DNA from 3 places in the Pseudomonas sp. SMV7 genome. Region 2 is predicted to be linked to each of the others. Evidence: riboswitches for the same ligand, from Rfam matches in the RefSeq annotation. Region 2 holds a riboswitch; each other region holds the start of a gene.
The links. A riboswitch is a leader RNA that binds a small molecule or an ion and turns the genes downstream of it on or off. The one in region 2 is predicted to bind cobalamin.
Positions count from the first base shown of each region.

Region 1: another riboswitch for cobalamin. It lies ahead of ACLEJP_RS02815 (CbtB domain-containing protein); the one in region 2 lies ahead of ACLEJP_RS00455 (ABC transporter substrate-binding protein).
Region 3: another riboswitch for cobalamin. It lies ahead of cobW (cobalamin biosynthesis protein CobW); the one in region 2 lies ahead of ACLEJP_RS00455 (ABC transporter substrate-binding protein).

Region 1 is NZ_JBKGGT010000001.1:573,330-577,535, forward strand. Features, by position in the region: gene cobM (precorrin-4 C(11)-methyltransferase) at 1-372, opposite strand, end outside; gene ACLEJP_RS02805 (cobalamin biosynthesis protein) at 405-791, opposite strand; gene ACLEJP_RS02810 (CbtA family protein) at 791-1,477, opposite strand; gene ACLEJP_RS02815 (CbtB domain-containing protein) at 1,487-1,675, opposite strand; cobalamin riboswitch at 1,768-1,989, opposite strand; gene ACLEJP_RS02820 (N-acetyltransferase family protein) at 2,032-2,511, opposite strand; gene ACLEJP_RS02825 (LysE family translocator) at 2,636-3,265, shown strand; gene ACLEJP_RS02830 (alpha/beta fold hydrolase) at 3,287-4,171, shown strand.
Region 2 is NZ_JBKGGT010000001.1:95,991-100,196, reverse strand. Features, by position in the region: gene ACLEJP_RS00465 (N-acetyltransferase family protein) at 1-437, shown strand, start outside; gene ACLEJP_RS00460 (DUF1624 domain-containing protein) at 635-1,801, shown strand; cobalamin riboswitch at 1,829-2,026, shown strand; gene ACLEJP_RS00455 (ABC transporter substrate-binding protein) at 2,138-3,148, shown strand; gene ACLEJP_RS00450 (FecCD family ABC transporter permease) at 3,148-4,164, shown strand; gene ACLEJP_RS00445 (ABC transporter ATP-binding protein) at 4,161-4,206, shown strand, end outside.
Region 3 is NZ_JBKGGT010000001.1:455,966-460,171, reverse strand. Features, by position in the region: gene cobN (cobaltochelatase subunit CobN) at 1-862, opposite strand, end outside; gene cobW (cobalamin biosynthesis protein CobW) at 867-1,934, opposite strand; cobalamin riboswitch at 2,035-2,247, opposite strand; gene ACLEJP_RS02325 (branched-chain amino acid aminotransferase) at 2,453-3,472, shown strand; gene ACLEJP_RS02320 (multidrug/biocide efflux PACE transporter) at 3,553-4,008, opposite strand; gene ACLEJP_RS02315 (LysR family transcriptional regulator) at 4,102-4,206, shown strand, end outside.

The sequences.
Region 1 (4,206 bases), 480 kb from region 2:
GGTCAGTTCGCAGCCGAGCAGGGCGGCGCTGGCCGCTGTGGCAGTGACGCCGGGAACGATCTGGTAGTCGATGCCCAGTGCCTGCAGGTGGCGGATCTGCTCGCCGATGGCACCGTACAGGCTGGGGTCGCCACTGTGTACCCGGGCGACGTCATGGCCTTGCTCGTGCGCATTGCGCATGGCCGCGATGATCTGTTCCAGGTGCAGTTCGGCGCTGTTGATCACGGTTTCGGCCTGGTGGCCTTCGAGCACCGCAGCAGGCACCAGCGAGCCGGCATAGATGATCACCTGGCACTGGCGGATCAGCCGTTGCCCCTTGATCGTGATCAGTTCCGGGTCGCCGGGCCCGGCGCCGATAAAATAGACCGTCATGATAGTCCTTGCAGGAAGTTGCGGTGGAACGTTCAACCGGCCAGGGCGAGGGTGGCCGGCCCCAGGACCTGGCGGGTCAGCAGCAACCTGGCGGTGCCCAGGCGCTCGCTGGCCAGGGCCAACGCTGCGCTTTCTGCGACCCCCCAGCAGCCGCTGTGGGCATGGGCGGCAGCAGAGCGGTGGCTGAGCAGCGCCTCGTAGGCTTGCAGTTGCAGGGTAGGGTACAGCACCAGCGGCACCGCAAGGCGTTCGGCCAGCTGGTGCAGGCCGGGCTCGTCGGCCTTGAGGCTGACACTGGCGATGCCATGCAGGTCGGCAAGCGCCAGGCCCTGGTTGTTCAAAGCCTGGCGCAGCAGTGCTTCCAGGGCATCCGCCGGGCAACCCCGGCGGCAGCCGAAGCCGGCGAAAAAAGCCTGCATCAGGCCTGGCGGGTGCGGCGGAACAGCCAGGCGCTGAGCATGCCCAGGGCCAGCCAGAAGGCGGCATTGGTCAGCCAGGAGGCCAGCTTGAACTGGTTTGCCAGTGCTTCGGGGGCAAGGCTTGCATGGACCTCGGGTTGTGGCGCGCCAAGCACATGCGGGATCACCAGCAGCGCGGTGCCCAGCACTTTCAGCAGCCAGTGGCGGGCGAACACCAGCAAGGCCAGGCCCGCGGCGGTAGCGCTCGCCGTGCCGACCCACCAGGCCTGACGTTGCCCCAGGTCGGCGGCAGCGGTACCTGGCAGTTCCGGCGGCAGGCCCAGGGTAGGGGCCAGGCAGAACACGGCGAAGCCGGCCAGGCCCCACAGTGCACCGCTGCCGATACGCCGCGGTTCGCGCAGGCTGTACAGGGCGGCGAGGATCAGGGCGAAGCCGACCGCGACCACCAGGTTGCCGCCGGTGGTCGACAGTACCCGTTGCCAGCCGTCTTGCGGTGACCAGGCTTCGGCGTCGTGCTCATGGGCTGGCACCTCGCTGCCATGCTCGTGGTGAGCCGCTGGTACCGCCGACTCGTAGGTTTCCGCCTCGAGAATCAGCGGGGCGACCCAGAAGCTTTGCAACAGGGTCAGCAACAAGGCCGCAAGCAGCCCGCTGAAACCCGCCGTGCGGGCAATGCGCATGATCATCAGGCGTACTCAGTGGCAGGGGAAGGCGGCGCTGTGGCGGGTGTCGTGGGCCGCGTTGTGCACGGCCTCGATGTGGGAAAAGCCGGCGAAGTACACCAGGCACAGGCCCAACAGGCTGGCGCCGACGGCGATGACGACACGCTGGCTGAGGGTGACCGGGGTGGTAATGCTGTGTGGTTTGGCACTGGTGACGGGCATGACGCGTTCCTCTGCTTTTTGGGGCAACGGGCAAGCGCGGCAGCCCCGGGCGTGACTGCCCAGGGGGATGCAACAGCGCCCGCCCACCGCGGGGTGTTCATGAACGCCAGGCCGGTCTCCGGGCTTGCGAGGAGGAGCCGGGCTCCTGGAAAGCATCACCTTCCCATGCTCGCCTACGGGCACAGTGGTATTGACGCTTCGCTCGCTTACCGTTGCGGGGGCAGCACCGGCTTTGTCCGGCCCTGCTCGAGGGCCTGTGACGCACCGGTTTCCCGTTTCACCCCAAGGGGGGCACCTGAACGCGAGGTGTAAGAAGAGCATGGGTTGAGCGTGGCGTCAATGTGCAAAGGGCTGGTTCAACCGCGCGCGAATGCGGCCAGCTTGTCGCCGTCCAGCCGGTAGCGCACCCACTCGTCCTGTGCTTCGGCCCCCAGCGACTGGTAGAAGCCTATCGCCGGCTCGTTCCAGTCCAGCACGCTCCATTCGAGCCGTCCGCACTGGTTGGCCACCGCTTCGCGGGCAATGTGCCGCAGCAATTGCCGGCCGGCGCCGTCGCCGCGCTGCTCCGGGGTCACGTACAGGTCTTCGAGGTAGATGCCGTTGCGCCCGAGCCAGGTCGAGTAACTGTAGAAATACACGGCAAAACCGATGGCCCGGCCGTCACGCTCGCAGATCAGGCTGTGCACTGTGCTGCCCGCGCCGAACAGGCTGTGCTCGATATCGGCAATACTGGCGACCACCTCGTGACGGGCGCGTTCATACTCGGCCAGCTCGGTGATGAAGGCCAGGATCTGCGCGGCATCAGTGGGGACGGCAGGGCGAATGGTGACGGTCATGGCGAAGGCTTCCTTGGGCGCTTTTGGTCGGTACAGTAATGTGTATCTACGTATTTTTCTAAAACTGTACCAGTCGCCGGCAAGGCGACTCCGTTAGTGTGACAGCACCCATGAAGAAAATGGAATGCCCGCCATGCTTGCCTCTGCCGACCTGCTGACCGCCTTTGTGCTGTTCGCCTTCGTGTCCTCGATCACCCCGGGGCCCAACAACACCATGCTGCTGGCCTCGGGGGTGAACTTCGGTGTGCGCCGCTCGATTCCCCATGCCATGGGCATCAGCGTCGGTTTCATGGTGATGGTGCTGGCCGTAGGCCTGGGCCTGGGCGAGGTGTTCAAGGCCTGGCCGGCGCTGTACACGGTACTGCGCTACAGCGGCGCAGCCTACCTGCTGTACCTGGCCTGGAAGATCGCCACCTCCGGGCCGGTCGGCACGGCCTCGTCCGCCGCCCGCAAACCGCTGGGCTTCTGGGGAGCTGCGGCGTTCCAGTGGGTCAACCCCAAGGCCTGGGTGATGGCAGTGGGAGCCATTACCACCTACACGCCGGCGCAGGGCTATGTGGCCAACGTGATCGTGATTGCCGCCCTGTTCGCCCTGGTCAACCTGCCCAGCGTCGGCGTGTGGGTGATGTTCGGCAGCGCCCTGCGCAACCTGTTGCAGAACCCGCGCTGGCTGATGCTGTTCAATGTCCTGATGGCCTTGCTGCTGGTGATTTCACTGTACCCGCTGCTGTTTGTAGAATCGGCGTTTTCCTGAGCCTGCGAGCACGCCAAACCGATGCAGTTGATTCCCTGGTCACACGAATGCGCTGAAGGCTTCACCCTGCGTGGCTGGCGAACCCCGGCCAGTGGCCGGCCGCTGCTGCATTTCTTGCACGGCAACGGCTTTTGCTGCCTGACCTACCAGCCCTTGCTGATGCGTCTGGGTGAACATTTCGACCTGTGGCTCAGCGATGTCCAGGGCCATGGCGACAGCGACCATGGTGGGGCATTTCGCGGCTGGAATCGTACCGCCGCGTTGGCGCTGGAAGCCTTCAGCGCCGGGCGCGGCGAGTATGGCGAGGTACCGCGGTTTGCCGTGGGGCACAGCTTCGGGGGCGTGCTCACCGGCTTGATCCTGGCCAGTGAACCGCACCTGTTCAGCCGTGCCGTGCTGCTTGATCCGGTGTTGTTCAGCCGGCGCATGCTCGGGGTAATGGGCGCGGCTGCATTGCTTGGCCTGCACCGGCGCCACGGCCTTGCACGCAAGGCTGCCAGCCGCCGCAGCCACTGGCCCGATCGAGAGACAGCGCTGGCTTCGCTGCAGGGCCGCGGCATCTTCAAGGGGTGGACTGATGCAGCGCTGCAAGCGTATGTCGAGCATGCCATTGGTGATTGCGGCGAGGCGGTGGTACTCAAGTGCCGGCCCAGCCGCGAAGTGGAAATATTCAGCTCGTTCCCCCGGCGTCTCTGGGCCAGCCTGGCGGCGATCTGTACACCCACACAGGTCTTGTATGGTGAGCATACGTACCCCTTCGTGCCCCATTCGGTCAACCGCCTGGCAGCGCTCAATGCTCGGGTGACCAGCAGGCAGGTTGCCGGTGGGCACTGCTTCATGCAGGAACATCCCGAGGCTTGTGCCGATGCCGTGCAGGCATTCCTGTTGCAGCAACCGGCGGGATAGTTTTCCAGACAGCGTTGCGCAGGACGGCGTGGGTA
Region 2 (4,206 bases):
TGGAATTGCCGTTGCGCACGCTGGTCGCCGAGGCGGACGGCGAATTGCTTGGTTCCTATTACCTCAAGCCCAACGCCGCCGGGCCTGGGGCGCACGTGGGCAATTGCGGCTACATGGTCTGCGAGCGCGCCCGTGGCCGGGGTGTGGCGCGGCTGATGTGTGAACACTCGCAGAAACTGGCACGCCAGGAGGGCTTTCTGGCCCTGCAGTTCAACTCGGTGGTTGCCAGCAACGAGGTGGCGGTGGCGCTGTGGCACAAGCTCGGTTTCGAAACCGTTGGCCGTTTGCCCAAGGCCTACCGCCATGCCAGCCTCGGCCTGGTGGACTGCCTGGTGATGTACAAGTGGCTCGCTGATGAACCGGTGGTGGAAAAACCGCCGCTGCTGATCGGGCGCAAGAATATCGAGGCGCGGGTGTCGCGGCGACGCGGGCGCTAAGCGTTTCTTTCAGAACTGGGCTTTTCGCGGGCACGCCCGCTCCCGCAACTATCGCGCAGCTCGCCAGGCCGGCGCTGTAGCTGTGGGAGCGGGCGTGCCCGCGAAAAGGCCGGCACAGGCAAAAAGCGCTACCAACCGGGAATTTTTAGTTATAAGATAACGTTTCATTTGACATTCATTCCTAGCAGCGACCCGCCATGACCAGCGCCAGTGCCACCCCCACCCTGCTCACCCAGCGCCTGCAGAGCATCGATGCCCTGCGCGGCCTGGTGATCCTGTTCATGCTCCTCGACCACGTGCGCGAGACCTTTTTCCTGCATCGCCAGGTCAGCGACCCGATGGCCATCGACACCACCGAGCCCGCGCTGTTCTTCAGCCGCACCCTGGCCCACCTGTGCGCCCCGGTGTTCGTCCTGCTGACCGGCCTGTCGGCCTGGCTGTATGGCGAGAAGCACCAGGGCCGTGGCGATGTCTCGGCATTCCTGTTCAAGCGCGGGCTGTTCCTGGTGGTGCTGGAGTTCACCCTGGTCAACTTCGCCTGGACCTTCCAGCTGCCACCAAGTGTCATCTACCTGCAGGTGATCTGGGCCATCGGCATCAGCATGATCGCCCTGTCGCTGCTGGTGTGGCTGCCACGTGGCGCGCTGATCGGCCTGGGCGCGACCCTCGTCGCCGGGCATAACCTGCTCGACACTGTGCACTTCGACGCCGGATCTGCCCTGCATGTACCTTGGGCGATCCTGCATGATCGCGGCTGGCTGGAGGTCTCCGACAGCCTGCGCCTGCGCACCTCCTACCCGGTATTGCCGTGGATAGGCGTGATCGCCCTGGGCTATGGCCTGGGCCCTTGGTTCGCCCGTGGCAGCGATAACACTCAGCGCCAACAACGCTTGCTGCTGGCCGGCCTGGCCGCGTTGCTGGGCTTTGTCGTGCTGCGCCTGTTCAACGGCTACGGCGAGGCCCCATGGGGCGTTTACCCCACGTTTACGCAAACCCTCATGAGTTTCTTCAACATCACCAAGTACCCGCCCTCGCTACTGTTCCTGGCACTCACCCTGGGTTGTGGCCTGTTGTTGCTGCGCACCTTCGAACGCGCCGGCCAGGCGCGCTGGCTCAATGGCCTGGCGGTATTCGGCGCGGCGCCGATGTTCTTCTACCTGCTGCACCTGTATGTGCTCAAGCTGCTGTACCTGGCCAGCGTGGCGCTGTACGGCCGCAACCAGGGTGACTACTTCGGTTTCGATGGCATCAGTGCCGTATGGCTGGGGGCGGTGCTGCTGGCGGGTTCACTGTACCTGCCGGTGCGCTGGTTCGCCCGCCTCAAGGCGCGGCGACGTGACATCGGCTGGCTGAAGTACTTGTGAAAAGCGTTTCACCCGGCGGCACGATGGTCTACCATGCCGGCCGCCGGTTTCCATCACGGAATCAATAGGGAATCCCGGGCCCAAGCAAACGGGCCAAACGGAACTGCCCCCGCAACTGTAGGTGCCGAGCCTGCTCCACCGATGCCACTGGGTCGCTGACCCGGGAAGGCCGGAGCCAGGCCATGACGCATCAGTCAGGAGACCTGCCGGCCTACATTCACCAACCGGCGGGGTGTCCGGGATTGGCCATCAGTGTTGCCCCTGCCGTCAGCGGGGGCCCGGCGATGCCTGTCCGTGCGTTCCTCACCCGCACTGTCCGATAGGAGATCGCCCAGCATGCTGCCCCGTTTCGCCACCCTGCTCGCCGGCCTCGGCCTCACTGGCCTGGCCCAGGCCGCAGCCACCCATTATCCGCTGACGATTGATAACTGCGGCCAGCCGCAGACTTTCGTCCAGGCCCCGCAACGCGCCGTCACCATTGGCCAGGCCAGCACTGAAATGCTCTACGCCCTGGGGCTGGGCGACCGGCTGGCAGGCACTTCGCTGTGGTTCAACAACGTACTGCCCGAGTACCAGGCACAGAACGCCAAGGTGCCGCGCCTGGCCGACAACGAGCCCAGCTTCGAGGCGGTGGTCGGCAAGCGTCCGCAACTGGTGGCAGTGCAGTTCGAATGGATGGTCGGTGCCCAGGGCGCGGTGGCCACCCGCGAACAGTTCGACGAGTTGAACATTCCCACCTACCTGCTGCCGTCGGACTGCGAAGGCAAGGACAACCAGGTCGGTGCCGACGGTACCCGCCTGCAGGCGTTCCAGGTCGACAGCATCTACAAGAGCATCAGCCAGCTGGCCGAGATCTTCGACGTACAGGCGCGCGGCAGTGCCCTCAACGCCGAGCTGAAAGGCCGCCTGGACAGTGCCAGGGCACAGCTGGCGGGCAAGGACCTGTCCAGCACCTCGGCGCTGTTCTGGTTTTCCAGCGCCGACCTGGGAATCGCACCCTATGTAGCGGGCCGCCAGGGCGTTGCCGATTTCATGCTGCGCACCCTCGGCGTGCGCAATGTGGTGACGTCCACCGAAGAATGGCCGACCGTAGGCTGGGAAACCCTGGCCAAGGCCAACCCCACCTGGCTGATCATCGCCCGCATGGACCGTCGCCGCTACCCCGCCGACGATTACCAGAAGAAGCTGGCGTTCCTGCATAGCGACCCGGTCACCCGCAACATGGAGGCGGTGCAGCGCAACCGCATCATCATCCTCGATGCCGACGCCATGCAGGCTGGCATTCGCCTGTTCAGCGGCCTGCAGACCTTGTCCGCCGCCTTCGCCAGCGGCAACGCAGGCCAGTGATGCTGCGCCTGTCATGCGCCGTCGCAATGGCCCTGGCAGCGCTGCTGCTGGCCGTGCTGGCCGGTACCGCCATCGGCGAGAGCGAACTGGCACCCGCTGTGGTCGCCCAGATCCTGGCCAACCAGCTGTGGCAGGCCGGCTACCCGGTCGACCCGATCGATGCAGGGATCGTCTGGAATTACCGCCTGACCCGTACCCTGGTTGCCGCGGCCTGCGGCGCCGGCCTGGCCACCTGCGGCGTGGTCCTCCAGGCGCTGTTGCGCAACCCGTTGGCCGAGCCCTACCTGCTGGGGTTGTCCGCCGGCGCCTCGACCGGTGCAGTGCTGGTCGGCTTGCTGGGCTTCGGTAGCCTGGCGCTGAGCATGTCCGCCGGCGCCTTCCTCGGCGCCCTGGCGGCGTTCGCCCTGGTGCTGGTACTGGCGCGCACGGCCGGCGGCGGCAGCGGCAACGCCCAGGTCATCCTTGCCGGAATCGCCGGCTCGCAACTGTTCAACGCCCTCACCGCGCTGCTGATTACCATGTCGGCCACTGCCGAGCAGGCACGCGGCATCCTGTTCTGGCTGCTGGGCAACCTCAGCGGCGTGCGTTGGCCTTCGGTGTGGCTGGCCGTGCCAGTGGCATTGTCCGGGCTGCTGGTGTGCCTGTGGCACCGCCGCCCACTGGATGCGTTCACCTTCGGTGCCGACTCCGCGGCATCGCTGGGCATACCGGTACGGCGTACCCAGTTGCTGCTGATCAGCTGCGCAGCCCTGGTCACCGCGGTCATGGTATCGATCGTCGGTGCCATCGGTTTCGTCGGGCTGGTGATTCCCCATGCGCTGCGCCTGCTGCTCGGCCCGGGGCACAGCCGCCTGCTGCCAGCCAGCGCACTGGGTGGCGCATTGTTCCTGATTGCCGCCGACATCCTGTCGCGCATCCTGATTCCTGGCCAGGTGATTCCCGTGGGAGTGGTTACCGCACTGATCGGCGCGCCGGTGTTCGCCTTGATCCTGGTCAGCCGTCGGGGGCGCCCATGACCGCCATGACCACTGTGGCCATTTCGCCCCTGAGTTGCCAGG
Region 3 (4,206 bases), 360 kb from region 2:
GTACCGGGATGTCGCGGCGGAACGGGCGCAAGTTGGGCCGCTCGGGACTGGACAGGGCAAAGCCGGTGGTATTGACCAGTACCTCGGCGCCAACCTCGTCCAGCCAGGCTTCGACCTGTTCCAGGCAAGCGCTTTCCTTGAGGCTGGCCACGGCGATCGGCAGCGGGTTGAGCCCGGCGGCCTGCAGCCGCTGGCAGAACACGTCGATGAACGCGGTATTGGCCGCCTGCAGGTGCGAGCGGTAGAACAGCAGCGGTGCCACCGGCTGCTCGGGGTGCCACTGCGGGTACCAGTCCTGCAACGTGGCACTGCCCCGGGCCGGGTGATACACCGCGGTGCGTGGCAACGGCTGCGGCTCGTCCCAGGCATAATCGCGGCCCAGCCACTGGCTGGCCAGGCAGTTGAACAGGTTGATGGCGTTGGCCTTGCCGCCCTGGCGCAGGTAATGCCAGAGGCGCTCGGCCTGCTCGTCGCTGACGCTGCCCAGGCGGGTCAGCTCCGGGTCCGGGCGATCATCGCCCGGCACCAGGATCAGCTGCACGCCCCGCGCGGCCAGTTCGACCAGTTGCTCGACGCCATAGCGCCAGTAGCCCACGCCACCGTGCAGCGACACCAGGATGAGCTTGGCATGGCGCAGCACCTGGTCGACGTACAAGTCGACCGAGGCATGGTTCTGCACCTGCATCGGGTTGGCCAGGCGCAGGCTGGGGAAATCCTCGGGCAACAGCTCGGCGGTATCGGCGAGCAATGCCAGGTGCGAATCGCCGCTGCAGAGGATCACCAGCTCGGCGGGGGTCTGGCCAAGGTCGGCAATGCTGTCATCCGGCACGAAGCCGCCGGGCTGGGTCCGCAGCAGGTGCATGGGGTCAGGCGCCCAGGGCCTGGCGCAGGCGCGCTTCCAGACGGGCGGCGTCAAGGTCCTGGCCGATCAGCACCAGGCGGGTGATGCGTGGCTCGTCGGCACGCCAGGCGCGGTCGAAGTGCTTGTCGAAACGGGTACCCACGCCTTGCACGAGCAAGCGCATCGGCTTGCCCGGGATGGCGGCGAAGCCTTTGGCACGGAGGATGCCGAAGTCACCCACCAGTTGGGTCAGGGCATCGAGCAGCAGGCTTTCGTCGGCCTCTGGCAAGTCGATCGAGATCGAATCGAAGGCGTCGTGGTCATGCTCGTCATGGTCATCGCCGTCATGGTGCGCGTCGTGGTGGGTACGGCGGCCATCGATGTGTGCCTCGGCTTCGGCGCCCACGCCCAACAGCACGTCCAGTGGCAACTGGCCGCTGCTGGCCTCGATCACCTTGACCGCTGCAGGCAGCTCTTCGGCCACTTCGGCCCGGACCTTGGCCAGGCCCGCAGCGTCGATCAGGTCGGCCTTGTTCAGTACCACCAGGTCGGCGCTGGCCAGCTGGTCGGCGAACAGTTCGTGCAGCGGCGACTCGTGGTCGAGGTTGGGGTCGAGCTTGCGCTGGGCATCGACCTGCTCCGGGTAGGCGGCAAAGGTGCCGGCGGCCACCGCCGGGCTGTCGACCACGGTAATCACCGCATCGACGGTGCAGGCATTGCGGATTTCCGGCCACTGGAACGCTTGCACCAGTGGCTTGGGCAGGGCCAGGCCGCTGGTTTCGATGAGGATGTGGTCGAGGTCGCCACGGCGTGCCACCAGCTCGCGCATGACTGGGAAGAACTCTTCCTGCACGGTGCAGCACAGGCAGCCGTTGGCCAGTTCGTAGACCCGGCCGCTGGCTTCCTCCTCGGTGCAACCGATGCTGCATTGCTTGAGGATTTCACCGTCGATGCCCAGCTCGCCGAACTCGTTGACGATCACCGCGATGCGGCGGCCCTGGGCATTGTCGAGCATGTGGCGCAGCAAGGTGGTCTTGCCCGAGCCGAGGAAGCCGGTGACGATGGTGACGGGAAGCTTGGCCAGTGTTTTCATGTCGCATTGCCCTTGGCAGATTGGCGCGGGCATGCAGGACGACAGCCCCAGGCCAGGCCGGCCGGGCGTGTTCGCCACCGGATCACCCCGCCCGGTTGAAAGTCGAAAACGTGACGAGGCAGGTCTCCTGGCTCGCACCACTCCAGTTGCACGCCGCTGCGGCAGGCTGGCAGGACGACGCCTTCCCGCGCGCTGGCGCAGTGGCTGTGTCGATCCGTTGTCGGTGCTTACAGTTGCGGGGGCAGCCGCGGCTTGTACCGCGTTCCCGTCTTAGCTTCGGCCAGGCCGAAGAACCTCGAAGTGGCAAGGCTACGCAGTGCTTGTCGGGTGGTCAACCATTGCCGCCGGGGCTTGCCTCGATATGTTCAGCGCTCGGTCCCCCAGGCGCTGAATGACCTTCGCCAGCAGGGAGTTTCGTGACTGGCCGTTCCCGATCTGCCGCGGATGTATTATGGTGGCGTGGTGCGCATATAACAGCAGCCCGATCGATTGGGCACTTGCAAGACAATGAGGGTGTCATGAGCAACGAAAGCATTAACTGGGACAAGCTGGGTTTCGACTACATCAAGACCGACAAACGCTACCTGTCCGTATGGCGCAATGGCGAGTGGGACAAAGGCACCCTGACTGAAGACAACGTGCTGCACATCAGTGAAGGCTCCACGGCCCTGCACTACGGCCAGCAATGCTTCGAAGGCCTCAAGGCCTACCGCTGCAAGGACGGTTCGATCAACCTGTTCCGCCCGGACCAGAACGCCGCGCGCATGCAACGCAGCTGCGCCCGCCTGCTGATGCCGCAGGTGCCGACCGATGTGTTCATCGAGGCGTGCAAGCAAGTGGTCAAGGCCAACGAGAAGTTCGTCCCGCCACACGGCAAAGGCGCCCTCTACCTGCGCCCGTTCGTGATCGGCACCGGTGACAACATTGGCGTGCGCACCGCCCCCGAGTTCATCTTCTCGATCTTCGCCATCCCGGTTGGCTCGTACTTCAAGGGTGGCATGAAGCCGCACAACTTCCAGATTTCCAGCTTTGACCGCGCGGCCCCGCAAGGCACTGGCGCGGCCAAGGTCGGTGGCAACTACGCCGCCAGCCTGCAGCCGGGCGCTGAAGCGAAGAAGGCCAACTTTGCCGACGCGATCTACCTCGACCCGCTGACCCACACCAAGATCGAGGAAGTCGGTTCGGCCAACTTCTTCGGCATCACCGCCAACAACGAGTTCGTCACCCCGAAATCGGCCTCGGTGTTGCCGGGCATCACCCGCCTGTCGCTGATGGAACTGGCGCAATCGCGCCTGGGCCTGACCGTGATCGAAGGCGATGTCGAAATCAACAAGCTGGACCGTTTCGTCGAAGCGGGCGCCTGCGGTACTGCTGCGGTGATTACCCCGATCGGCGGCATCGAGTACAACGGCAAGCTGCACGTGTTCCATGACCTGGAAAAGGTCGGCCCGGTTACCCAGAAGCTCTACAACGAGCTGACCGGTATCCAGAGCGGTGATATCGAAGCACCGGCAGGCTGGATCGTCAAAGTCGCCTGAGGCGCCTTGGTGGAATGAAACGGGGCATGCCAGCGATGGCATGCCCCGTTTTTACTTGCATCCATGGAACGTGCGCGCTGCTACAGGGCTCGTGTCGGGCTGCTGACTTGTTCAGCACGGCGCTGCAGAAACAGGTGCCGCGCCTTGTCGAACACCCAGTTGTACAGCACGGTGTAAGGCAGGATGATCACGAAGAAGCCCAGCTCCACCATGAACGCCTGCACCAGGGAAATATCCAGCATCCACGCCGCCAGCGGCAGGCACCAGACCACCAGCCCCGCCTCGAAACCCAGGCCGTGCGCAAACCGTGCGCGGGCCGTCCAGTGGATTCGCTCAAGCCGTACATGGCGATCGACCAGCGCGTTGTAGACCATGTTCCACAGCATCGCGACCAGCGACAGCATCACCGCCAGCAGCCCGGTCGTTGCCAGCGACTTGCCCATGATCCAGGACAACAGCGGCGCACACAGCAGCACGGCGAACACTTCGTAACCAACGGCATGAACCAGGCGTTCAATGAAGGAAACGTTTTTCATGGCAAAGCCCATCATATTGCTTGAGTCGTGCTTCCCATTTTCTTTGTTAAAACTGATACTCGCGACATAGCTACCATCGGTTTTATCAATACCATGCGCTACTCACCCGAAGCTCTACTCGCCTTTGTCGAAGCCGCATCGCTGGGTTCGTTCTCCGCGGCAGCGCGCAAGCTGCGTAAAAGCCAGTCCACCATCAGC